DNA from 2 places in the Allobosea sp. Tri-49 genome. Region 2 is predicted to be linked to the other one. Evidence: riboswitches for the same ligand, from Rfam matches in the RefSeq annotation. Region 2 holds a riboswitch; the other holds the start of a gene.
The links. A riboswitch is a leader RNA that binds a small molecule or an ion and turns the genes downstream of it on or off. The one in region 2 is predicted to bind thiamine pyrophosphate.
Positions count from the first base shown of each region.

Region 1: linked by a shared signal. The riboswitch ahead of BLM15_RS03470 (ABC transporter permease) and the one ahead of thiC (phosphomethylpyrimidine synthase ThiC) in region 2 are both predicted to bind thiamine pyrophosphate.

Region 1 is NZ_CP017946.1:702,389-716,519, forward strand. Features, by position in the region: gene BLM15_RS03455 (NIPSNAP family protein) at 1-262, opposite strand, end outside; gene BLM15_RS03460 (MFS transporter) at 370-1,587, opposite strand; gene BLM15_RS03465 (ABC transporter substrate-binding protein) at 1,765-2,724, opposite strand; gene BLM15_RS03470 (ABC transporter permease) at 2,768-3,511, opposite strand; TPP riboswitch at 3,612-3,708, opposite strand; gene BLM15_RS03475 (TenA family protein) at 3,768-4,415, opposite strand; gene BLM15_RS03480 (hypothetical protein) at 4,475-5,644, opposite strand; gene BLM15_RS03485 (glutathione S-transferase family protein) at 5,829-6,461, shown strand; gene BLM15_RS03490 (VanZ family protein) at 6,493-6,894, opposite strand; tRNA gene BLM15_RS03495 (tRNA-Asn) at 6,982-7,056, opposite strand; tRNA gene BLM15_RS03500 (tRNA-Cys) at 7,247-7,320, shown strand; gene BLM15_RS03505 (hypothetical protein) at 7,406-7,717, opposite strand; gene BLM15_RS03510 (protein-L-isoaspartate O-methyltransferase family protein) at 7,968-8,609, shown strand; gene BLM15_RS03515 (TolC family outer membrane protein) at 8,828-10,246, shown strand; gene BLM15_RS03520 (PopZ family protein) at 10,410-10,994, shown strand; gene BLM15_RS03525 (hypothetical protein) at 11,045-11,260, opposite strand; gene BLM15_RS03530 (pyridoxamine 5'-phosphate oxidase family protein) at 11,277-11,762, opposite strand; gene dps (DNA starvation/stationary phase protection protein Dps) at 11,884-12,363, shown strand; gene BLM15_RS03540 (valine--tRNA ligase) at 12,638-14,131, shown strand, end outside.
Region 2 is NZ_CP017946.1:4,048,576-4,062,706, forward strand. Features, by position in the region: gene BLM15_RS19530 (isoaspartyl peptidase/L-asparaginase family protein) at 1-207, opposite strand, end outside; gene BLM15_RS19535 (ABC transporter substrate-binding protein) at 379-1,983, opposite strand; gene BLM15_RS19540 (MarR family winged helix-turn-helix transcriptional regulator) at 1,980-2,531, opposite strand; gene BLM15_RS19545 (creatininase family protein) at 2,627-3,328, shown strand; gene BLM15_RS19550 (ABC transporter permease) at 3,351-4,322, shown strand; gene BLM15_RS19555 (ABC transporter permease) at 4,319-5,200, shown strand; gene BLM15_RS19560 (dipeptide ABC transporter ATP-binding protein) at 5,197-6,918, shown strand; gene BLM15_RS19565 (polysaccharide deacetylase family protein) at 6,939-7,832, shown strand; gene BLM15_RS31915 (OmpA family protein) at 8,988-10,184, shown strand; gene BLM15_RS19575 (hypothetical protein) at 10,308-10,589, shown strand; gene BLM15_RS19580 (hypothetical protein) at 10,672-10,872, shown strand; TPP riboswitch at 10,976-11,079, shown strand; gene thiC (phosphomethylpyrimidine synthase ThiC) at 11,157-13,034, shown strand; gene thiO (glycine oxidase ThiO) at 13,040-14,041, shown strand; gene thiS (sulfur carrier protein ThiS) at 14,010-14,131, shown strand, end outside.

The DNA of each region.
Region 1 (14,131 bases), 2.7 Mb from region 2:
CGTCCGCTTCACTCTTGATGCGCACCTCGGTCCACTCCGGATCGGTCGCGAACGCCGTCCATTTCGTCTCGCGCTCGGCGAGCGATTCCCAGGCCAGGAAATAGGTCAGGTCCTGATTGGACTCCCCGATCAACGTGGTGAAGAAGCCGGCTTGCCGGATGCCGTGCTTGTCCCACAGCTTCAGCGTGGCCTTGTCAAAGCGGTCGAGCAAAGCCGGAAGCCGGCCAGGCAGGCAGCGATACACGCGCATTTCGTAGATCATTGAAACTCACGTCCTGTTGTTGTTCGTGTGGCACGCAATGTGCCGCAACGCTGGCTTGCCCCGATTGAGTGGCCCGACCTCGGTCCTGCTGGCGGCGGTAGCGAATTCTATCCCCGCCGGTGCTCGACCTTCGGTAGGAACCAGGCGAGCAGGCCGATTGCCGGCAGGAAGGCGCAGATGCGGTAGACCGCCTCGATGCCGATCCAGTCGGCGACTTCGCCGAGGATCGCCGCCGCGAGCCCGCCGAGGCCGAAGGACAGGCCATAGAACAGTCCGCCGATCAGGCCGATCCGGCCCGGCATCAGCTCCATCGCGTAGATCAGGATCGCGGCGAAGGAGCTCGCCATGATCAGGTTGATCACCACCGTCAGCACGCCGGTCCAGAACAGGTCGGCGAAGGGCAGCAGCAGCGAGAAGGGCAGGGCGCCGAGGATCGAGAACCAGAGGATGCGATTGCGGCCGACCCTGTCGCCGATGATGCCGCCGGCGAGCGCCCCGACCGCAGCGGCGGCGAGGAACAGGAACAGCATCAGCTGCGATGCCTGCACCGAGACGCCGAACTTCCCGATCAAATAGAAGGTGTAATAAGAGCTGAAGCTCGACGAGTAGGCGTTCTTCGAGAACAGCAGGATCACCAGGATGGTGATCGCGAAGGCGATCTGGCCCTTGGAATGGGTGGGGGCCGCGGGCGCGGCAGCCGCGACCTTCACGGGTTTCGGGGCGGCCGCAGCTGCCTTGCTCAGCTCGGCATAGCGGCGCGCCGTCCAGACCATCAGGATCATGGCGAGCAGGGCCGCGGCCGAGAACCAGGCGACGCTGGTCTGGCCGCGCGGCACGATGATGAAGGCGGCGAGCAAGGGGCCGAGCGCGCCGCCGCTCTGGCCACCGACCTGGAAGATGCCTTGCGCCAACCCTTGCTGGCCACCCGAGGCGTTGCGGGCCATGCGGGTCGCCTCGGGATGGAAGATCGAGGAACCGAGCCCGACGCAGGCCGCAGCCAACAGCAGCAGCGGATAGCTGCCGGCATAGGCGAGGCCGATCAGCCCGGTCAGCGTGCAGCCCATGCCGACGACCATCGAATAGGGCATCGGGTTCTTGTCGGTGTAGTGGCCGACGAGCGGCTGCAGCAGCGAGGCGGTGATTTGAAAGGTCAGCGTGATCAGGCCGATCTGGCCGAAATCCAGCGCGTAGGCCGTCTTGATGATCGGATAGATCGCCGGGATCAGCGACTGGATCATGTCGTTGAGCAGATGCGTCGCGCTGAGCGCGAACAGCACCGGCAGGTCGGCGCGGCGGGTGGAGGCGATCGGCTTGCTGACGTTCATGCGGGTGATTTCGCCGGGCGCAGCTGCGATGGCGGGCGAGGGCCCGCCTTATGGCCGCGAAGCCGGCTCATAGCATCGCGATAGGCGCCGAACCCAGAGCGGCACGCACAGGGCCGCTCTGATGTGGGCGCGGGGTGGCTCGCGACGGCAGATGGGCCTGCCGCCGCGACCCGCCCGTTATTTCACCTCGCCCGCGATCTCGGCGAGCGCCGGGGCCTTGGTGATCAGGCCGCGCTCGACGAGGAAGGCGCCGAAGCGCTCATAGCGGCGCTGGTCGAGGGCGCGCGGGCGCTTGGCGAAGCGCGGCAGGGTGTCGGTCCAGGCTTGGCGGTTGAGGGCGTCGTCGAGATTGGGGTGGGCGGCGATGAAGAGCTTCCAGGCCTCCTGCGGGTGGTTGGTCAGATAGAGCGCCGCCTTCTCGATCGCATCGAGGAAGCGCGGCAGGCGGTTGTCGGCGAGGGCATCACGGCGGGTGATCAGGATCAGTTCGTCATAGGCGGGAACGCCGTGCTCTTCGGGATAGAAGGCCGTGCCGGGATGGCCTTCGAGCTTCAGCTGCGTCAGCTCGAAATTGCGGTAGCCGCCGATGGTGGCATCGACCTTGCCGCCGATCAGCGCGGCCGAGAGCGCGAAGTTGACGTTGACCAGCTTGACGTCGTCGAGCTTGAGGCCGGCCTTGGCCAGCATCTGGCCGAGCAGGGTGGTCTCGGTGCCCGAGACGGCATAGCCGACCGTCTTGCCCTTGAGGTCGGCGAGGGACTTGATCGGCCCGTCGGCCTTGACGATGACGCTGTTGAGCGGCGTCTCGACCAAGGTGCCGACGCGGACGATCGGGATGCCGGCGGCGTGATCGAGATAGAGATTGGGCTGGTAGTGGATGCCGATATCGGCCTGCCCGGCTGCGACCAGGCGCGGCACGGCGGATGGGTCGGAGGGCGGTACCATCGTGACCTCGAGCCCGGCCTCCCTGAACAGGCCGAGCTGCTGCGCGACGACGAGCGGCGCATGGTCCGGGTTGACGAACCATTCGAGCATCACGGTCAGCTTGTCGGCGGCGCGGACCGGGCTGGCGAGGCCGGCGGCCAAAGCGATGCCGGTGGCGAGGAGGGCGCGTCTGGTGAGGGCGCGGAGGGTCATCGGGCGAAATCCTTCTGCGTGATCGGCTTGAAGCGGGGCAGCGTCATTGCTCGCTCGCCCAGGGAATGAGGTGCGGGCCGAGCGTGTCGACGAGATGGCGCAGGACGAGGCTGAGCACGGCGAGCACGGTCATCGCGGCGAAGACCGTGTCGGTCTGCATGCGGGCATTGGCCTGGACCATGACGAAGCCGAGCCCGGCCGAGGAGCCGACCCATTCGCCGATCACGGCGCCGAGCGGCGCCAGCGGTGCCGCGACCCGCAGGCCTGAGAGCAGGCTGGGCATGGCCAAGGGCAGGCGGACATAGCGCAGCGTCTGCCAATGCGTTGCTGTCGTCAGCGCGGTGGCGTCGATGAGTTCGGGGTCGGTTCGGCGCAGGCCATCGGTGAAGGCGGAGGCTACGGGAAAGAAGATGATGATCGTCGCCATGATCACTTTCGAGCCCATGCCGAAGCCGAACCAGACGACCAAAAGCGGCGCGATGACGAAGACCGGGAAGGACTGCAGCACCAGCAGCACCGGCCAGAGCAGGCGCCCGAGCCGCGGCAGCGCCACGATGGCGAGCGCCGTCAGCGCGCCGAACGCTGAGCCGAGCACGAAGCCGAGCGCCATCTCGGCCATGGTGGTCAGGCTGTGGCTGGCAAGAAAGGCGGGCTGGCGTTGGAAGGCGGCGGCGACCTCGAGCGGCGAAGGCAGGATGTAGCGCGGCGGCCCGAACAGCCAGATCGCGCCCTGCCAAGCCAGCAGCAGGACGAGGATGGTGCGCAGCGCCGGAGCGAGCGCGGCCATCATGGGCTTTGCGCCGGAAGCTAGGCTCCGCTCTGTCGCGTCCTGCGTCGTCAAGGCTCGCCTTTCCGGTGGAAGGCGGGCACGGGGATAAGCACTGACGAGGCTGCCCCGAGCGACTCCCTCCGCCAGCATGATCTGGTTCAGGTTCGAAGGGTGCTTCTCAGCTCACCTTGCGGCGAACGCCCCCGTCTCTCGTAAGCCCTTGTGGCAGAGCGGCTCGCGCCTGTCACGTCTGCCTCAGGCGAGACGGGGTCGATCAGGCTTCGCCGTCATAAGCCGAGTCGAAGAAGGCCTTCTCCAGCGCGACGGTGCGCAGGAAGAAGTCCTGGCTGGTCTCAGCCTCGCCTGGTCCGACGCGGTCGAGCTCGGCCCGCAGGAAGCCGACGAAATCCCGGAAATCGGGATTGTCGTGCAGCGTGACCCATTCGGCATGGACGAAGTTCGCCGGCAGAGGCTGGGACGCAGTCTGCGCCCAGTCGAGATAGAGCCATTCGGCCACGACCAGCACGGAGAGGGCGGCGGCATAGGAGCGCGTTGCGGCGGCTTCGCGCATGATTGCCTTGAAGCCGGCGGTGGGCTTGCTGTCGGGGCGCTCGATGCGCTCCTGCTCGCTGACGCCGAGCGCCGCGAAGGAACGCAGGAAATAGGTGTTCTCCTCGCCGCTGACCATGCCGATGAAGCGGCCGAAGCGGATGCGGGCCTCGAAGCTGTCGGCGCCGGCGAGCGCGGCGCCGAGCAGGGTCAGGAAGCTGTCGATGAAGCGATGGTCCTGGACCAGATAGCGGACCATGACCGCGTCGGAGACCGAGCCATCGAGCAGTTCGCGGACGAAACGGTGGCCGACGCACTGCGACCAGGCCGGCTGGCTGGCCTGGCGAAGGGTCTCGGTGAAACGCGCAGTCATGAATCGGTGCCTTCTGCTGATCGGGCTCTCCCTATCAGCAGCGGCGCCGCGACCGCACGCTATTTCAGCCGCCCCGCGACGATCTTCGCCAGCTCGCCGACGCGCGCCTTGGCCTGATCGTGCAGCGACTGATCGCGCTCGCCGCCGGAGACGCGGACATCGACCGTGGTCAGACCTTTGCGGATATGGATGCGGTTCATGATGTCGAGCGCCGCCTCGTCGCCGAGGCCCGCGACCGGTGTCTTGGCCTCCGAGACCTTGATCGCGCTCTGGAACCAGCGCTTCGACAGATCCTCGCTGGCGGCGACGTTACGGACGCTGACCTGGATCTGGTTGAGTTCGACCGTGCGCTTGCCGTCCTTTTCGACCGTGCGCTTGGCGTCGAACTGGCAGCCGATCGGATTCGGCAGGGCCTCCTGCCGGTTTTCGCGGCTCTCATGGGTGATCTTGCCCATCAGCTTGCGCGGGTCGCTCACTATCATGTCTGGGAAGGCGGCCTTGACCTCGGCCGGCGTCAGCAGGGCGCAGGCGTCGGGCCATTGCTCGGCAGGCGCGACGGAGGAGGGGCGGGTGTCCTGCGGCACTGTCACGGCGCTGTTGGCAGCGACTTTGGTCGGTGCGTCGACCATGCCGGTTCCGCCCTGCCAGCGTGCCGCCGCCTGCTTCGCCAGAGCGAGCGCGTTCGGCGCGGTCTGCTCGGAATAGAGATCGAGCGAGACGGCGTAGATCAGATCGTCCTTGCGGGCGCGGATCACGATGCTGGACGAATTGGTCTCCTGGAAGGCTTCGTCGCCGATGCCGGCGAGCGGCTCGAGCTTGAGGGTGATCTTCGGATCGCCGGCGACCTTCTCGCGCGTCGCCTTGATCGAGGCGAAGGCCTGGGCCGGGGTCTCGCGTCCCTTGGCGACACCGTCCCAGCGGATCACCGTGACCGAGGCGAAGCGGGCATGGTCCATCTTCGAGGTCGGGCTCGGCAGCTTCACCGAATACATGCAGCTCTCGGCATATTGCGGGCCACGGCTGATCGGGCTCAGCGTCGGGCCCTTCGCTGTGATGGGACGGCTGGGGAAGAGCGCTTCCAGATCGGCCTGCGGCAGCAACCGGCAGGCGTCGGGAGCCTTGCTTGCTGCAGCTGGCTCGGGAGCTGCCGTCGTCGTTGCGGTCTGGGCGAGGGCGGGTGCGGCGAGAATCAACAGCAGCGGCGTCACGAATGCGGAACGGGCGAGCATCGCATCGGTTCTCCAGGGGCGGGCGCCAGCTGCGATTGATCGCGGCGCCGTTCGGGACGGGTCAAGCTAGGTGCGATGGTGGCGCGATCATGGCGCTGCGGCAGGTCACGGCAGAGATTGCTGACACAGGCTGTCAGCCGGAGGGGTATCAATACAAACCAATTGGTATGTATGGGAGGAGACGATGATGAAGCTCTACGGATTTGGGCCCACCCGCACTTTGCGGGCGCTTTGGGGCCTGAAGGAGCTCGGCGTTCCGTTCGACTATGTCCATGTCGACCTGCTTGGCGGCGAGGCGCAGACGCCGGAATTCCTGAAGCTCAATCCCGCCGGCAAGCTGCCGGTGCTGGTCGACGGCGACAATGTCCTGCCGGAATCGGCGGCGATCATCCTCTATCTGGCCGAGAAATTCCCGGAGAAACGCCTGCTGCCGGACGATCTCGACGAGCGGGCGCAAGCCTATCGCTGGATCCTGTTCGCGATGACCGAATTGGAGCAGCCGCTCTGGCGCATCACCAAGCACAGCTTCCTCTATCCGGAGGAGAAGCGGCTGCCGCAGGACATCACGCTCGCCAGCGAGGAGTTCAGGCGCATGGCGGCGGTGCTGGAGGCCCATATGGCGGGGCGCGACTTCATCGTCGGCGACCGGATGGGGGCGGCAGATTGCGTCACCGCCTACCTGATGGATTGGGCGAACGAAGACGGGCTGCTCGACGGCTTCCCGCGACTCCAGCGCTATCTCGAACGCATGTATGCGCGCCCGACGGCGCCGCAGCGCATCGCAGAGGCCTTCGCCAGCGTGCAGCCGGCAGCATAACGGGGCAGAGGAGAAGCGGCGGGCAGGCCGCTCAGTCCTGGCGCCGCACCATCACCGGAGCGGCGACGCGCTTCGGCCAAAGCCGCTCGCACAGCGCCACGACGGCAATCCCGGTCAGGCCGCCCATGATCTTGACCAGCGCATCCAGCGCGCGGGCATGCCGGCTCGCCTCGAAATGCTGGGCGAGCTCGAGCCCGGCGGCGCCGGCGACGATGCACAGGAGAATCACGCCCTTGCGTGCCGGATAGGCTGTGGCGAGAGCCGCCGCAGCGACCAGATAGGCGGCGAAGCGTTCGATCTGCGGTCCCAGATGCGCGATATGCGGGCGAGCGCCGATCGGGGACAGGGTCGCGACGATGACGATGGCGACCGCGCTCCAACCGATCAGGGCGGCCCAGCGACGCAGGGAAAGTTCGAGCCCGAAGAGCCGCATCGCCGTCTGTCGCGCCTCCGCTGCACCAATCCGTCCGCGGCTAGCAAAAAGGGCCTAAGCGTTTGTCGCTCAAGCCCTCGAAAATGCTGGCTCCCGGAGCAGGATTCGAACCTGCGACCAATCGATTAACAGTCGATTGCTCTACCGCTGAGCTATCCGGGATCGGTGGGCGGCGTATAGCGACGCCGCCGGCCGGGTGCAAGCCTTTTGCTGGCATCAAGGCGGAGAAAATCGTGGGCGCCCGGTCTGCCCCAGCGTCAATTCACATTGCCGAGAGAGTTTCGGTTGCGGCGCGCTGCGGCATGTGGTTATACGCCCGCCGAGGAGCGCGCTTTGGGCGGCGCTCCGGGATGGCCTCGTGGCGGAGTGGTTACGCAGAGGACTGCAAATCCTTGCACCCCGGTTCGATTCCGGGCGAGGCCTCCACCTTCTTCCTGCACTGATGTTTCGGTGATTTTCGGCGGGTTGTCCCTCGGGGACGACGTCCTCGCGCCGGGCACAGGCCGACCGTTCAATCCGAGCGCCTACGCCTGAAGCGTTCCAGCAGGCCGAGGCACCAGGTCGCGAAGCGCGCCATCGGCCGCCGCAGCGGTGGAATATCGGCCGCGAGCAGCATCAATCCGAGCGGGAGCATCCACACGCCCAGAATCGGCAGGAACGAGAACACGCCGCCGAAGATGAGAGCGAGCCCGGCGGGAATCCGGACCAGGCGCGAATCGCGATGCCGGAGCCAGCGCATCGCCCGGGCGAAACGGGGAGGCAACTCGGCCTCGATCCGCTTGAAGGCGGCCCTCAGCTCATGTCTTCCTGATGGAAAGTGCATCTCGCCTCGGTCGCTGCTGTTCCAGCGAAACGCGCGGCTTGCCCAATCGTTCTCGTTGGGGCGGCGGCGCTCGTTCTTAATGTGTGCCGCACCGGGCCTTCTCCAAGGTCGGCATGCGCCGAAAGATGGATCATGGCGCCACCAGCACCCGTGCCCACCACGACGGCTTGCCTTTTGGCGTCGCCTCGCCCAAAACCCGCGGGCAGGGGTCGAGGCGCCCGCCGGGGCGCCTTCCTTTGGAGATTTGAGCATGAGCAGCTTCGCCGAACTGCGGCGCGTGATGGTCGATTGCCAGTTGCGCACCTATGACGTGACCGATCGCGCCGTGCTCGCCGCGGCCGACGCGGTGCCGCGCGAGGCTTTCCTGCCGGGCGAGCTTGCGCATCTGGCCTATCTCGACCGCCAGGAGCCGCTGCCGGGTACGAGCCGGGCCCTGCCGGCGCCGATGGTGAGCGCGCGCATGATCCAGATCCTGGATCTGCAGCCGGGCGAAGAGGCTCTCGAATATGGCGGCGGTTCCGGCTATGGCGCCGCGCTGATGGCGGCGATGGGGGCCAAGACGACGTTGCTCGAGCCGGACGAGGCTGCGCTGGCGCTGGCGCGTGCCGCCTTCGCCCAGCCGGGTGTTGCGGCCGCTGAACTGGTCGCGAGCCTGCCGGAGCACCGGCAGTTCGATGCCGTGCTGGTCAGCGGCGCCTGCGAGGTTCAACCCGAGCCGCTGTTCCGCCATGTCCGCCAGGGCGGACGCCTGATCGTGGTCGAGGGGCTGGGCCGTTCGGCGCGCGTCGTGCTCTATCGCAAGGTAGGCGAATCGTTTTCGGGGCGGCCGGTCTTCGACGCGGCGGCTCCCGTACTGCGCGAATTCCGCAAGGTGGAGGTGTTTGCCCTGTGAGTCGGATCGCTCTTCAGGGCGGTTTTCCCCAGAATGGGTAGTCCGTCGGTACTAATCACCGGCGGGAGTGTCGCATTTTTGCGGCACTGCAGAAATGAAAAGCGGCCAGTTCCTCTCGCGACATTGGCGAGGCGAGCTGCAAAGCTTATGCTTTTAGACCGAGTGCCGAGGCTGGGGCGATGCCTGGGCGTGACTAGAGTCCGCACAAGAGGCGTCCAGTGATCATAACGCGACCGACTTTGAAGAAGACCGCGAGCCGTCTGGCGATCGCCGGCATGCTGGGAGCCCTGGCCGGCTCGCCGGCGCTGGCGCAGACGATGGACGCGGCGCTGGCGCGCGCCTATTCCGCCAATCCGACGCTGAATGCACAGCGCGCCGCGGTGCGCGCCACCAATGAGAACGTACCGCAGGCGCTGTCGGGCTATCGCCCGCGCGTCACGGCCTCTGCCGATATCGGCGCCAGCATCACCGACAGCGATACCCCGTTCAACGCGCAGGGCGGCGGCAGTCCGCATAACCGCAGCACCACGCGCCTCAACCCGCGCGGCGGCGGCGTCCAGGTCGATCAGAACATCTTCGATGGCGGCAAGACCCGCAGCTCCGTCAGCCAGGCCGAATCGCAGGTGCTCGGCGCCCGCGCGACCTTGCAAAACACCGAGCAGAACGTCCTGCTCGACGCCGCCACCTCCTATATGAACGTCTTGCGCGACACGGCGATCCTCAACCTGAACCGCAACAACGTCGAGGTGCTGGAGGAGCAGCTGCGCCAGACGAAGGATCGATTTCAGGTCGGCGAGGTGACCCGTACCGACGTCGCGCAGGCCGAGGCACGCCTCTCGCAGGCCCAATCGCAGGCGATCCTGGCCGAATCGAACCTCAAGACCTCGATCGCCCGCTTCCGCCAGAACATCGGCACCGAGCCGAAGCAGCTCGCTCCTGGCCGGCCGGTCGAGAACCTGCTGCCGAAATCCCTGCCGGCGGCGCTCAACGCCGCGTTGACTGCGCATCCGGCCATCATCGCGGCGCTGCACGGCGTCGATGCGGCGGAGTTGCAGGTCAAGGTCACCGAGGCGGATCTCTATCCGGTGCTCGGCGTGCGCGGCACCGTCCAGCAGCGCTACGACAACCAGTTCTTCGGCGACAACCGTACCTCGGCCAGCGCGGTCGCGACCCTGACGATCCCGCTCTATGAGGGCGGACAGGTCTACTCGCGCACGCGGCAGGCCAAGGAGACGGCAGGTCAGCGCCGGATCGAGGTCGACACCTCGCGCGACACCGTGCGCGCTGCGGTGGTGTCGGCCTGGGGCGGTCACGAGGCCGCCAAGGCTCAGATCACCGCGGCGCAGGCTCAGGTCCAGGCCGCCGAGACGGCGCTCGCCGGCGTCCGCGAGGAGGCCAAGGTCGGCCAGCGCACCACCCTCGATGTGCTCAATGCCCAGCAGGAACTGGTGATCGCCCGTTCGACGCTGGTGACGGCGCAGCGCGACCGCGTCGTCGCGTCCTATGCCGTGCTGTCGGCGACGGGGCGGCTTTCGTCCGACACGCTGAAGCTCAAGGCCGAGCGCTACGACGCCCGCAAGCACTATGATCAGGTCAAGGGCCTGCTCTGGGGCACCCAGACGCCGGACGGGCGCTGAACAGGCACTCTGGCCGGCGCGTAGACGCGCCGGCGCAACACTCCGGATTTCTCCTGTGGGTGGCCCCGAGGCTAGCTTGCCTGCTGGTTTCTCAGTGAAATACTCATGACGCAGGGCGCGCTGATTCCATGGGCGCTCCTTGAGTCGAGTGACCGGAATCAGCATGAGCGCGCAGCCCAAGGCCAGCGAACCCTCGATGGAGGAGATTCTCGCTTCCATTCGGCGGATCATCGCCGATGACGAGAAGCCTGCCGAGCCGCCGCCGGAGCCTGCACCGGAACCGGTGGCACTCGCTCCGCAGCCTGAACCGGAACCCGAACCGGAACCCATCGAAGACGACGTGCTCGATCTCGGCGCCGAGGCCAAACGCATCGAGGAGGCGCCGGCTGCGCCCGTCGAGGCATCAGCTGACGATGTCGACTTCGTCGAGCCGCAAGCCTCGGTGCAACCGGAGCCTGAGCCCGAGCCGCCGCAGCCTGTCGCCTTCGTGCCGCCTCCGGTTCAGCCGCAACCTGCGCCGATGGACATGGCGGCGCTGATTTCCGACCAGGCCGGCGCCGTTGTGCACAGCGCTTTCGGCGCGCTTGCCAACACCGTGCTCAGCAACAATGCGCGCACGCTCGAAGACCTGGTCAAGGACATGCTGAAGCCGATGCTCAAGACCTGGCTCGACGACAACCTGCCGACCATGGTCGAGCGGCTGGTCAGGGCCGAGATCGAGCGCGTCGCCCGCGGCGGGCGACGCTGAGGTCAGGAGCCAGATCCGATCAGACTGGATCAAGCTGATCGGGACGGGTTCTAGCTGCGCCGCCGGCGAGCTTGCGTCCGGGTTTGCCTGAACGCGCCGCCTTCATTCAGGCTCTGGATCGCATAACCGGCGAGCGCCATCAGCGCGGTCTGCGGCCCGAGGCGCGAGACCAGAAGCTGCATGCCGAGCGACAAGGGCCGGGGATAGCGGCCGGAGGCCGCTTCCGAGGCGACCCAGGCGCCGACGAGGTGGACAAGAAGTCTCATCGTCTCTCTCCCGATTTCAGAGCAGGACCTTGCGATTATTGCCGAGCTCCGGCCGCGAGCCGGTGATGGCTGCGGCCGCCATCTTGACCGAGGTCACGATCTTGCCGGGGCTGTCCCAGAACTCCGCCAAAGCGGGGCGCACTTTGAGAATCCGGATGTTCGGATCGTCCTTGCTGTCCCAGAAGGCGCGCGCTGCGATCGACCACAGCTCGGCAACCCGGTTGCGGTCGTCGAGCAGGTTGGCCGTGCCGGTGACCGAGACATATTTGTACGAGCCGTTGTCGCCGAAGCAGAGGCAGACGTTCTCGTTGATCTCGATCTCGTCGTCCTTGTGATTGCGCAGATCGGTGAGGAAGTAGATCGCATCCTCGTCGCGGCGGGGATGGGCGCTCATCGGGCGGGCGCGAAGCTGGTCGTCATTGCCGTCATGGCTGACGAGCATGCACAGGCCGATCTCCTCGATCAGCTCCCAGGTCCTGTCCTGGTCGGTCTTGTGGGTCATCGCTCGGCTCCTTTGTGATCCCCACCCAACCGTCGAAGCGTGGCCGAGGTTCCGTTTCCGGCGGTCGCCGAATTGCCCACTTTATTGATATGGTCGCCTTCCACGAGGCGCGAGGTTCCCCATGGCCAAGCTCAAGTCCCGCAACGACCTGAAATCCAACACCAGGACGGCAATGATCGAGCTGCTCAACGCCCGTCTTGCCGACGGTATCGATCTCGCGCTCATCACCAAGCAGGCGCACTGGAACCTGAAGGGCCCTGGCTTCATCGCCATCCACGAGATGCTCGACGGCTTCCGCGACGAGCTCGACACCCATGTCGACACGGTGGCGGAGCGGGTGGCGCAGCTCGGCGGCATCGCGCTCGGCACGGTGCAGATCGTTGCCGGCGCGAGCAAGCTCAAGACCTATCCGACCGATATCGTCGCGGTGAAGGACCATCTCGCCGAGCTGATCGAGCGCTATGCCGAAGCGGCCAAGTCGGTCCGGGCGGCGATCGACGCGGCGGACGAGGCGGGCGACGCCGACACGGCCGACATCTTCACCGGCTATTCGCGGGCGCTCGACAAGGCGCTCTGGTTCCTCGAATCCAGCGCCGCCTGAGAGCGCTTGCGAATTCTACTGGCGCGGCCGGCTGACACGGCCGTCTGCGCGCCCGGTGCTCACGGACATGGGTCCGCTCCGCTCCGGTTCTCGACGACCGCGCCATCCGACGAGCGCCAGCGAATTCTCAAGCCCTCTCGGTCGGCAGGGCAGTCCTTGCGTCGAAAGCGTTGACGCGGGGGCGTCCCATGCGCTCTTAAGGCCGCAGACCTTTTGGCTTTCGTTTTTCGCGGCCGGGGCAGGCTCCCCGGCCGTTTGGCGTTCGAGCAGAGCGATGATGGACAAGACATTCGAGCCGGCCTCCGTCGAGGCGCGCATCAACAAGGCCTGGGAGGAGGCGGATGCCTTCAAGGCGGGTCGCGGCGCCGGGCCCGGCGCCGAGCCCTATTGCATCGTGATCCCGCCGCCGAACGTCACCGGCTCGCTGCATATGGGCCATGCGCTCAACAACACGCTGCAGGACCTGCTCTGCCGCTTCGAGCGCCTGCGCGGCAAGGACGTGCTCTGGCAGCCCGGCACCGACCATGCCGGCATCGCGACGCAGATGGTGGTCGAGCGCAAGCTCGCGGCCGAGAACAAGACCGATCGCCGGACGATGGGCCGCGAGGCCTTCCTGGCCGAGGTCTGGAAGTGGAAAGAGGAATCGGGCGGGACGATCGTCAACCAGCTGAAGCGCCTCGGTGCCTCCTGCGACTGGTCGCGCGAGCGTTTCACCATGGACGAGGGCCTCTCGGCCGCAGTGCTCAAGGTCTTCGTCGGCCTGCACCAGCAGGGGTTGATCTATCGCGCCAAGCGGCTGGTGAACTGGGATCCGAAGTTCCAGACCGCAATCTCCGACATCGAGGTGCTGCAGCTCGAGAAGACCGGCTCGTTCAAATGGCAGCGCGGCGGCGAGGAGGCGTTCGACGCCGCCAAGCTGGAGAAGGCGCTGGCCAAGGACCCGAACGGCCACCTCTATTATTTCGACTATCCGATCGAGGGTGCCGCCTACGATCCGGAGAATCCTGACACCTACATCACCGTCGCGACGACCCGGCCGGAGACGATGCCGGGCGATACCGGCGTCGCGGTGCATCCCGAGAACGACAAGCTCAAGGGGCTGATCGGCAAGAACGCGGTTCTGCCGCTGGTCAAGCGCGTCATCCCGATCTTCGGCGACGATTATGCCGACCCGGAGAAAGGCACCGGCGCGGTCAAGATCACCCCGGCGCACGACTTCAACGACTTCGATGTCGGCAAGCGCAATTCGCTGAGAGTCGTCAACGTCCTGGACGGTGAAGCTCGCATCCTGATTCAGGACAATGCCGACTTCCTGGAGGGCGCAACGCCCGAGCGCGAGACACTTGCACTCGACGGGCTGGATCGCTTCGCCGCCCGCAAGGCGGTGGTCGGGCTGATGGCGGCGCGCGGGCTGCTGCGCAAGGTCGAGCCGAATACGCATACCGTGCCGCATGGCGACCGCTCGGACGTCGTGATCGAGCCCTGGCTGACCGACCAGTGGTATGTCGATGTCCAGCCGCTGGCGCAGCGCGCGCTCGCGGCGGTCAGGGACGGCAAGACCAGGATCACGCCGGAAAGCTGGACCAAGACCTATAATGACTGGCTCGAGAACATCGAGCCCTGGTGCGTCTCGCGCCAGCTCTGGTGGGGACACCAGATTCCGGCCTGGTATGGGCCGGACGGCGAGTGCTTCGTCGCCGAGTCGGAAGCATCAGCGCAGGCGCTGGCGCTTGCCCATTATGGCGGGCCGGTCGAACTCAAGCGCGAT
Region 2 (14,131 bases):
GCCGGCGTTGAAATGGACCGAATCCTCCATCACCAGCACGGCGGCCTCGACCGCGTCGACCGCGCCGCCGCCCTTGGTCAGGATCGCCCAGCCGGCCCGCAGCGACTTGGCAAGATGGGCCTTGGCCTCGGCCCATTCGGCGTCGGACATCTCGGCCTTGGGCAAGGTGCCGCAGCCGCCGTGGATGGCGAGGGCGATGGTCATGATGAAATCCTCGACATGAATCCTTCTCCCCTCGGGGGAGAAGGTGTCTGCGAAGCAGACGGATGAGGGCCGCACGACTGGGTGAGCGGAAGACAGGCTGCACCCGTTCTTCCCTCATCCGTCAGCGCTTCGCGCTGCCACCTTCTCCCCCGAGGGGAGAAGGAAGAACAGGCCTCACTTCGCCGGCTTGATGTCCATCGCCAGCGTGTCCTCGTCGACGCGCGGACGGATCGTCACCTTGGCCTTCTGCATCGCCCAGGCCGAGCCGACGGCGAGGATCGGCAGCCGCGGCCGGTCCTTGGCGACAATGGCATTGGCCTGCGCCAGGAGGTCGTTGCGCTTGGCCTCGTCCATCTCGATCGCGGCGTCCTCGATCAACTTGTCGAGATCGGCGTTCTTGTAGCCGAGCACGTTGAAGGCGCCGAGCTTCTTGGCCGGATCGTTCGAATGCACCACCGAGGAAAGCGTGTAGTTCGCCTCGCCGGTCAGCGTGCCCCAGCCCGACATCGACAGCGAGAACTCGCCGCGCAGGCGCGCCGGGAAGAAGACAGCGCCCGGCTGGGCGTTGGCATTCACGTCGATCCCGATGCGCGCCAGCATCTGCGCGATCGAGGTGCCGACCTGGCGGTCGCCCGGCAGGCGATCGTTGGTAAAGGAGAAGGAGACCTTGAAGCCATTGGGATAGCCGGCCTCTTCCATCAGCTTCTTCGCCTTGGCGAGATCGGGCTTCAGCGGCGGCAGGCTCTTGTTGTAGCCGGCGATATCGGGTGTCACCAGCTGGCTGACGGCCGAGCCGAGCCCTTCCATCGCGATCTCCACCAGCGCCGGCCGGTCGATGGCGAGGTCGATCGCCTCGCGCACCTTGACGTCCTGCAGCGGATTCTTCGGCAGCGGCGAGCCGTCCTTGGCGCTGACCTGCGGGGACTTGTCCCGCATGTCGAGCTCCATGTTGAAGACATAGACCGTGTCGATGGTGGTGACCGAGAGCTTGGTGTCGCGCTTCAGCGTCGGCACGTCCGAGGCCGGGGCACGCACGATGATGTCGACCTGGCCGGCCTTGAGCTGGGCGACACGGGCGGCGTCGTTCGGCAATTCCTTGCGCAGTACGCGCTGCCACGGCTCCTTCTCGCCCCAGTAGCCGTCGAAGCGCTCGAGCACGAGCTGGTCCTTTGGCGTCCACGACACGAACTTGTAGGGGCCGGTGCCGATCGCCGCCTTGCCGGTGTTGAAGGCGTCGTTGGCATTGTCCTTGGTCAGCCCGGCCGCCGCCTTGTGCGAGACGATGAACAGGCGGATGAAATCATTGGGCAGGTTCGGCGCCGGTCCGTCGGTGACGATGTGGACGGTGAGCGGATCGACGATCTTCACCTCCTTGACGCGCCGGACATAGATCGTCGTTGGGTTGGGGCCGGCGACGACAGGGATGCGCTCGATCGAGAACTTGACGTCCTCGGCGGTGAAGTCGGAGCCGTCATGGAACTTGACGCCGGGGCGCAGCTTGAACTCCCAGACGCTCGGCTCGATCGCCTTCCAGCTCGTGGCGAGGCGCGGCTCGATCTGCAGCTTGTCGCCCGACCAGGTCAGGGTGTCGAAGACATGCTTCAGCGCCTCGGCATGGGTGCCGGTCGCGGTGAAATGCGGGTCGATCGATTCAGGTCCGGCGCGGACGCCGATCGTCAGGGTCTGCGCCAGGGCGGCGCCGGAGAGCGGCAGTCCGATCAGGGCGGCGAGTGCGGCGGTCCGCCAGAGCGGGGACCGGTGCGACAAGGGCTTGGTCATATTGAGGTCCCTTCGGGTTCGAGATCGGCAGGCCAGGTCGGGGAGGCGATCACCATCTTGTCCATCAGCTCGCAGAGCTGCTTCTGCTCGGCCTCGGTGAGTGCGGAGAGCATCGCGGTCTGCTGGTCCACCATCATCGGCATGGTCTCGTCGAAGATGGCGCGTCCGGCCGGGGTCAGCGCCAGCACATAGCTGCGCAGATCGTCCGGATCGGTCTCGCGCTTGAGCAGCCGCCGCTGCAGCAGCTTCTGGATTGCGCGCGAGAGCGTGTTCTTCGGCAGGCCGGAGGAGGAGACGATGTTCTTGGCCGCGACGCCGCCCCTGAGCCCGACGGCGTAAAGCGCAACGAATTCCGGCCGCACTAGGCCGTAGCGCGTCTCGATCCAGCGATAGACCGGGTCGTTGAAGCGGAAGGCGATGAAATTGAGCCGGAAGGACAGCCAACAGGGGTTGTCCCAGAGCTTGGTGACAGTCAGCGGATCGAGCTCGCGCAGCGCCGCCTCCCGGTCGCGATCGAGTTTGGACAAGGAAGTCGGGGCGCGTGCCATCTCGGACATCCCATTTAGTTCCATATGGAACTTGACGGTCTCTTATACCGCTGTCAAGGATGACGCGGTCTCGCCGAAACGCAAGGATCAGCACCGTGCTCGTCGCCCGGATGAACTGGATGCAGATCGAAGAGCAGGCGAAGCGCGACGATCGCTGCGTGCTGCCGCTCGGCTGCGTCGAGCAGCATGCCTATCTGAGCCTCGCCACCGACGCGATTCTGTCCGAGCGCGTCGCCGCCGAGGCGGCCGAGCCGCTCGGCATTCCGGTCTTCCCGGTGCAGGCCTATGGCATGACGCCGGGCTTCACCGCCTATCCTGGCACGATCTCGCTCAGGATGACCACTTATATCGCCTTGATCGAGGATCTGCTCGAAGGCGTCTACCGCTCCGGTTTCCGCCGCATCGTCCTGGTCAACGGCCATGGTGGCAATTCACCGGTGATGACGGCGGTGATCGAGTGGATGGGCAAGCGTCCCGACGCCAGCGTCAAGATGCACAATTGGTGGGCCGGCCCGCGCTTCCAGGCGGCGGTGAAGGCGGTCGATCCGGCCGCCTCGCATGCCTCCTGGATGGAGAACTTCCCCTGGACTCGCCTCGAGGGCGTGACCCTGCCGGATGCGGCAAAACCGCCCTTCAACGCTGCGCTTTATCACGCTGCCAATCCGCAGCGGAAACGCGAGATCCTCGGCGACGGCAATTTCCACGGCCGCTATCAGCGTCCGGACGAGGAGATGCTGGCGCTCTGGGCGGTCGGGGTCGAGGAGACGCGCGCCGCCATGGTCGAGACCTGGCCGTGAATTTCTCAATGGGACGGCATGGATGCTGACCCACATCGCCGAACGCATCCTGCAAGCCCTCGTCGTCATGCTGGTCATGTCGGCGCTGGTCTTCATCGGCGTTTATGCGATCGGCAACCCGATCGACGTGCTGATCGGCCCCGATGTCAGCCAGGACATCAGGCTCGAAACCATTGCCCGCTACGGGCTCGATAGACCGCTCTGGGAGCAGTATTTCACCTTCCTCGGCCGCGTCCTGCACGGCGATTTCGGCCGCTCCTTCGTCTTCGGGATGCCGGTGCTCCAGCTCATCCTGTCGCGCCTGCCGGCGACGCTGGAACTGACCCTCGCGGCCGTGCTGAGCGCGGCGCTGATCGGCATTCCCGCTGGCATCTATGCCGGCTACCGGCCGGAGAGCGTCCTCTCCAAGGCAATCATGGCGCTCTCGATCCTCGGCTTCTCGGTGCCGACCTTCTGGATCGGCCTCGTCCTGATCATGACCTTCGCCGTCGAGCTGCAATGGCTTCCGGCGGGCGGGCGCGGCGAGACCGCTTCGCTTTTCGGCGTCGAATGGAGCTTCCTGACGCTCAACGGGCTCTCGCACCTCTTTCTGCCGGCGCTGAACCTCGCCTTCTTCAAGCTCGCTCTGATGACGCGCCTGGCGCGGGCCGGCACGCGCGAGATCATGCTGACCGACACGGTGAAATTCGCCCGCGCCGCAGGGATCTCGGAAGGCGTCATCCTGCGCCGGCATGTGCTGCGCCTGATCTCGATCCCGCTCGTTACCGTCTTCGGGCTCGAATTCGCCTCGACGCTCGCCTTCGCGGTGGTGACCGAGACGATCTTCTCCTGGCCTGGCATCGGCAAGCTGATCATCGACTCGATCCAGTCGCTCGACCGGCCAGTGATGGTCGCCTATCTGATGCTGGTCGCCTTCGTCTTCATCATGATCAACTTCCTGGTCGACCTGACCTATTTCGCGCTCGACCCGCGCTTGCGGAAGGGACGGGCATGATGCGGACGGAAACGCCGATCGCCCGCTTCTGGAGCGAGTTCCGCGAGAGCCGGGTTGCGGTCGCGGCGCTTGTCGTCGTCGTCCTGATGATCGGCGTTGCCCTGCTCGCCCCGCTGATCGCGCCGCAGAATCCTTACGACCTCGCCAATCTCGTCCTGTCCGATGCCCGCCGCCCGCCGGGCTATGTCGGCTCCAGCGGCTACACCCATTGGCTCGGTACCGACGCGCAGGGGCGTGACCTCCTCTCCGCCATTCTCTACGGCCTGCGCATCTCCCTGCAGATGGGGCTGGTCGCCGGCGCTATCGCCTTCGCCATCGGTGTCACGCTCGGCATTTCCGCCGCCTATGTCGGCGGGCGGCGTGAGGCCTTCATCATGCGCGTCATCGACCTGCAGCTCGCCTTCCCGGCGATCCTGCTCGCTTTGGTGATCTCGGCCCTGCTCGGCCAGGGCAAGGCGCAGCTGATCGCCGCGCTGGTCGCGGCGCAATACGCCTATTTCGCCCGCACCGCCCATGGCGCGGCCTCGGCCGAGCGCGGCAAGGACTATGTCGAGGCAGCGCTCTCGACGCCGCTGCCGGCGCGGCAGGTGATCTGGCGCCATATCCTGCCGAACTGCCTGCCACCCCTGATCGTGGTCGCGACCGTGCAGGTTGCCAGCGCCATCGCGCTCGAGGCGACGCTCTCCTTCCTCGGCGTCGGCCTGCCGGTGACCGAGCCCTCGCTGGGATCGCTGATCGCCAACGGCTTCCAGTACATGCTGTCGGGCCGCTACTGGATCTCGATCTATCCGGGCCTCGCTTTGATCCTGCTGATCGTCGCGATCAACCTGGTCGGCGACCAGATCCGCGACCAGGTCAATCCGAGGCTGAAGCGATGAAGGCTGGCGTGGCCGCAGCGCCGCTGCTCGAGATCACCGACCTCACCACGCAGTTCTTCACCCGCGCCGGCGTCGTGAAAGCGGTAGACGGCGTCTCTTTCTCGCTGCGTCGCGGCGAGGTGATGGGGCTCGTCGGCGAATCCGGCTCTGGCAAGAGCGTCACCGGCTTCTCGATCATCGGCCTGATCGACCCACCTGGCCGCGTCGCCAGCGGCTCGGTCAAGCTGGACGGTCGCGAGCTGGTCGGCCTCCCGCCGGACGAGTTGCGCAAGCTGCGCGGCCGTGTCGTCTCGATGGTCTTCCAGGATCCGCTGATGACGCTGAACCCGGTTCTGACCATCGGCGAGCAGATCAGGCTGGCGCTGGAGGCGCATGAGACGGTTTCGAGTGCCGAGGCGCGCCGGCGCGCCATTGCCGGCCTCGCGCAAGTCCGCATCCCGCGGCCCGAGGACACGGTCGACTATTACCCACACCAGCTCTCGGGCGGCATGCGCCAACGCGTCGCCATAGCGATCGCGCTCCTACACCACCCAAAGCTCATCATCTGCGACGAGCCGACGACCGCGCTCGACGTCTCGATCCAGGCAGAGATACTCGTCGAGATGAAGGAACTCGTCGCCGAGCTCGGGACGGCGCTGATCTGGATCAGCCATGACCTCGCCACGGTCGCCTCGATCGCCCAGCACGTCGCGGTGATGCGGCTCGGCAAGATCGTCGAGGCGGGCCCGACGCTCGACGTACTGACGCGCCCGCAGCACGCCTATACCCGCGCCCTGCTCGATGCGCTGCCCTCGCGCGCCAAACCCGGCGAATTCCTGCTGCGCGGAGGCGGCGTGCCCGATGCTTCCCCGCCCGCCCGCAAGCCGGCAGCAGCCGCTGCAGCGCCGGTGCTCGGCGCGCCCTATTTCGTCGCTGATCGCGTCAGCAAGCGTTTCGAGACCCGGCCCGGCGCGCTGCGCGGGCTCGGCGTGAAACTTGGCCTGGTGCAGCCGCTTCCCGCCGTGATGGCCGTCGACGAGGTCACCTTGACCGTGCCGCGCGGCGAGGCACTCGGGCTGGTCGGCGAATCCGGCTCGGGCAAGTCCACGCTCGGGCGCATGGCCGCCGGCATCTATGCGCCGTCATCGGGCACGGTCCGCTTCGAAGGCTGGCCAGTGATGAGCGAGGGGCAGGAGCCGCGCAAGCTCACCACCCGCATCCAGACCATCTTCCAGGACCCGTTCGCCTCGCTCGATCCGCGCATGCGCATCGGCGACGGCATCGCCGAGGGCCCGCTCGCCCATGGATTGGTCGGCAAGGCCGGCGCTCGCGACTATGTCCGCGACTGGCTTGCGGCTGTCGGGCTCGATCCGGCTTTCGCCGATCGCTATCCGCATCAATTCTCCGGCGGGCAGCGCCAGCGCGTCGCCATCGCCCGCGCGCTCGCCATGCAGCCCGACCTCGTCGTCTGCGACGAGCCGGTCGCCTCGCTCGACGTCTCGATCCAGGCGCAGATCATCAACCTGCTGATGCGCTTGCGGGCCGAGCTCGGCCTGACCCTGATCTTCATCTCGCACGACCTCTCGGTGGTCCGGCATCTCTGCGACCGGGTCGCGGTGATGTACCGCGGCCGCATCGTCGAGGAGGGGTCGGCGGCCGAGGTCTACGACAACCCACAGCATAACTACACCAAGCGGCTGCTCGCGGCCGTGCCGATGCTGCCCGAAGCGGCGGCGTGAGCGAGGACAGGAGGAACGCCATGACCGAATTGAAGCCGTGGCAATGGCCGGAGGAGACCTGGCGCGGCAAGGTCGAGCAGGTCCGTGCCGGTCGCAATCTCAAGCCCAAGGCCTGGCCCGGCGGGGCGCGTTGCGCCGTGGCGCTCTCCTTCGATGTCGACCACGAGACCAACGAATTGCGCGACGGCGGCAAGTCGGTTGGTCGGCTCTCCTGGGGCCAGTACGGCAACCGTGTCGGCATGCCGCGCATCCTCTCCATGCTGGCGCGCGAGGAGATCAAAGCGAGCTTCTTCGTGCCGGCCGTGACCGCGCTGCTCTATCCCGACGAGCAGCGCCGCGTCGTCGCGGAAGGCCACGAGATCGGCCTGCATGGCTGGATCCACGAGGTCAACACCGCCGTGCCGCCCGAGCAGGAGCGCGAACTGCATCTGCGCTCGGCCGACACGCTGGAAAAGGTCACGGGTGTCCGGCCCGTCGGCATGCGTACGCCGTCCTGGGATTTTTCCGAGGTGACGCTCGCCATCGAGCGGGAGCTTGGCCTGATCTACGATTCCTCGCTCTTCGCCGATGACGATCCCTACGAGCTAATCGAGAAGGGCGAGCCGACCGGCATGGTCGAATTGCCGGTCGAGTGGATTCGCGACGATGCGGTCTATTTCAACATGAACCGCTTCCAGGCGCTGCGGCCCTATACGGCGCCCGAGGCGGTGTTCGACATCTTCAAGCGCGAATTCGACGGCGCCTACGCCGAAGGCGGGCTCTTCCTGCTCACCATGCATCCGCACATCATCACTTATCGCTCGCGCTTCTGGATTCTCGAGGAACTGGTGCGCCACGCCAAGGCGAAGGGCGACGTCTGGTTCGCGACGCATGCCGAGATCGCGGCCTATGTGAAGGCGCAGGCGGGGCTCTGACAGACACAAAATATCGGCCGGTTGCCGCTGGGTCAGCGGAACCGTGCCCGATTTCGGCCGTTTTCGGTTCATTCGGAATTCAGGGCGCGGGGGCGTTCATCTCCGGAAGAACAACTGGAAACGGATGTCATGATGCGCACGAAAAACCTGCTCCTGCTCGGCACCCTCATCCCCGCCATCACACTGTCGCAGGGCAGTTTCGCCGCTCCATCGCTCCAGCTTGCCCAGGCTCAGTCGGGCGATGACGAGCGGCCTGATCCGCGCCGCCAGCGCCCTGGCGGGCAGGAGCGTCCCGCCCCCGGCGGACAGGAACGCCCCGGCGCTCGCCCTGCACCGGGTCAGCCGCCGGCGGCCCGCCCCGCTGTGCCGGAACGTCCGTCCGGGGTGGCCCCGAGCGCCCCGCGTCCGCCATCCGCGCCGCAAGCGGCGCCTCCGGCCGGCCGGGCCGAGCCCGAGCAGCCGCGCCGTCCCGCGCCGCCTCCGGTCCCCGCGCCGGGTCAAGTCGCGCCGCCCGCTCCGCAGGGCGCCCCGCGCGTTCCCTCGGTCGCGCCGACCACACCGCCGCGTCCCGCTCCGGGCCAGATCGCCCCGCAGCCGGCGCCCGCCCGGCCGGCCGCGCCATCGGCCCAGCCTCCCGCGCCGGGAGCGCCGGCGGGTGACGGCACTCAGCGCCGCCCTGCGTCGCCGCAGACGGCCCCGACCATGCCGCCCGCAGCTACTCCGTCGTCGCCGGCCGCGCCTGCGCGCCCCGCGCCGGGCCAGCTCGCTCCCAGTGGTAGCACTCAGCCGCAGCCCGGCCAGCCCGCGCCCGGCGCCGGCCGGCCGCCGGGAGTTCCGCCGCAGCCCGGAGCGGCTCCGTCACAACCCACCCCGCCGCAACCATCGCCGGGGCCGGCCCGCCAGCCCGGCCAAGCGGCTCCGGGCCAGCCCGCGCCGGGACAGATGGTTCCCGCCCCAGGGGCTGCGCCGAGGGCCGGCCAGCCTCAGCCGGGACAGCCTTCAGCCGTACCGCCGGTCGGCCGCACCCCGGTAGCCCCGGCGCAGCCCGGCACTGTACCTTCGCAGCCTGGCACTGCTGCACCCACGCAGACGGCTCCGTCCCAACCACCGGCCGGACCCGGCCGCCAGCCCGGCCAGGCCGCTCCGGCTCAGGCCGTGCCTGGACAGGCCGTTCCCGGCCAGCCGCCTGTCGCCCCGAATGCCGCAAGTGCGCCGAGCGTTCCTGCCCAGCCGGGAACGGTGCCGTCGCAAGCGGCGCCCGGCGTCGGCCAGCCCGGCGCGCCCTTGCGGCCGGGCGTTGCTCCCGGACAGGTGCAGCCTCCCCAAGGTCAGGCGCCGGCCGGCCAACCCGCGCCTGACCGGCAGGGCCGCCGCGGCGGCATCGGCCTTGGCGGCGCGGCTGCGATCGGACTCGGCGCCGCCGCGATCGGCGGCATCATGGCGACGCAAGGCGCGACGCGGCTCGATGATGTCCGCGGCCGGCGCGAGGAGCGCCGCGAGGGCGATGTCACCATCATCCGCGAGCCCGGCCGCACCATCATCCGCGGCGACGACGACCGCGCCGTCATCCGCTACGACGAGACCCAGCGCTTCCGCGATCTCGGCCTCGACACCCGCAGCGAGCGCCGCGGCGAGGAGAATGTGACGATCTATAATCGCCCCGATGGCACGCAGATCGTCACGGTGACCGACACCGAAGGCCGGCTGCTGCGTCGGTCGCGGCGCGAACGCGACGGCGCCGAGTTCGTGATGATCGACAACGTTCGCCGTGACGGGCCGCAAGCCCGCTTCGCCGAGGAGGTGGTGGTGCTGCCGCCGCCAGAGCTGCGCATCCCGCGCGAACGCTACATCGTCGATGCCGAGCGCGCCGACGAGCGGCTGATCTACGAGACGATCACCGCCCCGCCGGTCGCGCCGGTGCCGCGCCGCTACACGCTCGACGAGGTCCGCTACTCGCCCGATCTGCGCGCTCATATGCGCAGCGTCGACGTCGACACGATCAATTTCGACTCCGGTTCCTGGACCATCACGCAGGATCAAGCCGGGCGCCTGCGGGTGATCGCGCAAGCAGTGCGCCAGGCAGTCGAGCACGCGCCGAACGAGGTCTTCATGGTCGAGGGCCATACCGACGCGGTCGGATCGGATGTCGACAATCTCTCGCTGTCGGATCGGCGGGCGCAGTCGGTCGCCGAGATCCTGACCCGCGACTTCGGTGTTCCCGCCGAGAACCTGACGACGCAGGGCTATGGCGAGCAGTACCCGAAGGTCCAGACGCAAGGCGATTCGCGTGAGAACCGCCGCGTGACCCTGCGCCGGATCACGCCGTTGCTGACTGGCCAGAACCAGCAGTGAGATGAAGAGCGGCGGCGTGCGAGCCGCCCCGCCTTTCTCGTCGGGCCATGGAACAATCCCGGCCTGCCTGGCGTTCCTTCTTGGGGCAGGCTGGTCTTGCGCCTGCCCGACTGGAGCAATGCCATGCGCAAGAACCCATGGGTCCTCCTCGGACTGATCGCCGCCGGGCTGATCGTGGCGGACGCCGCCGCCGCGCAGTCCTCCCCGCCGCAACTCCAGCGTCAGCGCGCCCCCGGTGTGCCGATCGCGCCGAATGCGAGCGAGGTGCAGAAGCTCGAGCTACGCTCCGATCGCGTCGAGGCAAGGCGCGAGCGTGAGCGGCTGGCGCGAGACCGTTCGGGGCCGCCGGAGCCGAACCGCGAGATTCCGATGCCGAAGCCGGTGCCGTCGATCATCGCGCCTTGATCGGAGCTGGCCTTAAAGGTCGCCATTCCGGATTCAGATTCGGGTAAGGCTCGCCACCTATGGTCGTGGCGAGGAGCCTGCCATGAGCGAAATGTCGGTCGCGATCGCGCAAAGCCTGGTCAGCATGAAGTCGGCTGCGACGCAGCAGGCGCTGCAGCTCGAAATGGTCAAGCAGAACGCCGATTCGGATCAAGCTCTGGTCGCCATGCTCCAGCAGGCTGCCGAGCAGCAACAGGCGACGCTCCCCGCCGGCCAGGGCGGCAATCTCGACATCACTGCCTGATTTTCCGACGTCTCCACGTGTAATGCTCACCGCGCATGGCCGCGCGGCGCAAAGCCGTGGTCCTTTGCCAGTTGCGCAGAGATCGGGACAGTTCTAACCTCCGCCTCGTTCCGAGGGGTGCTCGCAAGAGCTGAGATGGCCTGATGGCCGAACCCATCGAACCTGATCCGGGTCATACCGGCGGAGGGACTGGAACGCGGCTGCGCCACAAGTGCATCCGCAGACAGCGACTGGACCGTCAGACGCCCCGGATCTCCTGAACCTGAGAGGGAGGAGATCCTAAGATGAATGCCCACACCAAACCCCAGAAGAACAGCGTCAAGGCCGCGCCGCAGTCGGTGACAACCGGCCCGATCATCGGTTCGCGCAAGATCTATGTCGCGCCACCCGGACATCCCGAGATGCGGGTGCCCTTCCGCGAAGTGCTGCTCACCACGGATTCCGAGCCGCCGGTGCGGATCTACGACCCCTCCGGCCCTTTCACCGAGACCGACGTCTCGATTGATCTCAATGCCGGCCTGCCGCAGCCGCGCCGCGCCTGGCTCGATGCCCGCGGTTTCCAGACCGTGCCCGGCCGCGCTGTCACCGCCGCCGATAACGGCCATATCAGCGAAGCTCAACTCGTGCCGGCCTGCCCGGCGCAGCGCCCGATCCTCGAGGCGAAATCCGGCCAGATGGCGACGCAATACGAGTTCGCCCGAGCCGGCATCATCACCCCCGAGATGATCTATGTCGCGCATCGCGAGAATCTCGGCCGCGCCGCCATGCTGGAGGGCGCCAAGGAACGCCATGCCGATGGAGAGAGCTTCGGCGCCTCGGTGCCGGAATTCGTCACGCCGGAATTCGTCCGCGACGAGATCGCCCGTGGCCGCGCCATCATCCCGGCCAACATCAACCATCCCGAGCTTGAGCCGATGGCGATCGGCCGCAATTTCCTGGTCAAGATCAACGCCAATATCGGCAATTCGGCCGTGACCTCCGGCGCCGCCGAGGAGGTCGAGAAGCTGGTCTGGGCGATCCGTTGGGGTGCCGACACGGTGATGGACCTCTCCACCGGCCGCAACATCCACAACATCCGCTCCTGGATCCTGCGCAACTCGCCGGTGCCGATCGGCACAGTGCCGATCTACCAGGCGCTGGAGAAGGTCGGCGGCGATCCGATCAAGCTCGACTGGGAGGTCTTCAAGGACACGTTGATCGAGCAGGCCGAGCAGGGTGTCGACTACTTCACCATCCATGCCGGCGTGAGACTGCCTTACGTTCCACTCACTGCATCTCGGGTCACCGGCATCGTCTCGCGCGGCGGCTCGATCATGGCGCGCTGGTGCCTGGCGCATCACAAGGAGAGCTTCCTCTACGAGCGCTTCGACGAGATCTGCGAGATCATGCGCAAATACGACGTCTCGTTCTCGCTCGGGGACGGCCTGCGGCCCGGCTCGATCGCGGACGCCAATGACCGCGCCCAGTTCGCCGAGCTGGAGACCTTGGGCGAGCTCACCAAGGTCGCCTGGGACAAGGGCTGCCAAGTGATGATCGAGGGCCCCGGCCATGTGCCGATGCACAAGATCAAGGAGAACATGGACAAGCAGCTGCGCGAATGCGGCGAAGCACCGTTCTACACGCTCGGACCGCTGACCACCGACATCGCGCCGGGATACGACCACATCACCTCCGGCATCGGTGCGGCGATGATCGGTTGGTTCGGCTGCGCCATGCTCTGCTACGTCACGCCAAAGGAGCATCTCGGCCTGCCTGATCGCGACGACGTCAAGACCGGCGTCATCACCTACCGGATCGCCGCCCATGCCGCCGATCTCGCCAAGGGCCATCCGGCCGCGAAGATTCGAGACGACGCGGTTTCGCGTGCCCGCTTCGACTTCCGCTGGGAGGACCAGTTCAACCTGGCGCTCGACCCGGACACGGCGCGCGCCTTCCATGACGAGACGCTGCCGAAGGACGCCCACAAGGTCGCGCATTTCTGCTCGATGTGCGGCCCCAAATTCTGCTCGATGAAGATCACCCAGGACCTGCGCGCCGAAGTGCTGGCGATGGGCGACAACGAGCGCGCCGCGCTGGAAGCGATGGCCTCGCAGGGGATGGCGGCGAAGTCAGAGGAGTTCCTCAAAAAGGGGGGCAATCTCTATCTGCCGGCGGCGGAGTAGAGGCCATGCGCGTCGCTGTGATCGGGGCCGGCGTCGCCGGCCTCGTGACGGCGCTCGAGCTGGCCGAGCGGGGCATCGCGGTCGAAGTGTTCGAACGTAGTGCAGCGCTCGGCCAGCAGGCCTGCTCCTGGGCCGCGGGCGGCATGCTCGCGCCCTGGTGCGAGCGCGAGAGCGCCGAGGAGGCTGTCGTGATCCTGGGCCGGCAGGCGCTCGACTGGTGGCCGCGCCATTATCCCGGCACGCGCGTCCACGGCACGCTCGTGCTCGCCCCGGTCCGCGATGCCGGCGAGCTGACGCGTTTTTCAGCGCGCACGAGCGGCTTCGAGCGGCTCGATGCCGACGGCGTCGCCGCGCTGGCGCCCGACCTCGCCGGCCGCTTCCGGCAAGGCCTGTTCTTCGAGCAGGAGGCTCACCTCGATCCGCGCCTGGCCATTGCGGCGTTGGCTGAGGCGCTTCGGGCGGCCGGCGTGCCGATCCATTATGGCGTCGAGGCTAACGAGACGGCGCTCGATGCCGATCGCATCGTCGATTGCCGAGGCCTTGCCGCCCGCGACCAGATCGGCGAGTTGCGCGGCGTGCGTGGCGAGATGCTGGTGCTGCGTACCGACGAGATCAGCCTCAGCCGCCCGGTGCGGCTGCTGCATCCGCGCATTCCGCTCTATGTCGTGCCGCGCTCCAACGGGCATTTCATGATCGGCGCGACGATGATCGAGAGCGATGATCGCAGCCGTGTCAGCGCTCGCTCGGCGATCGAGCTCTTGAGCGCCGCCTATGCGCTGCACCCGGCCTTCGGCGAGGCAGAGATCGTCGAGCTGCGCGCCGATGTCCGCCCGGCCTTTCCCGATAATCTGCCCCGCATCGTCGAGGATGGCCGGGTTCTGCGTTTCAACGGCCTTTTCCGCCACGGCTTCCTGCTCTCGCCGGCCTTGGCTCGGCAGGTCGCCGATCGTCTCCTCGCACCCCAGGAGCTGTCCCATGCAGATCATCGTCAACGGCGACACGCGTGAGGTCGCCGCCCCGGTCCTGGCCGAGACGCTGGCCGAATTGGGCTATGCCGGCGCGGTCGTCGCCACGGCCGTGAACGAGGCTTTCGTCTC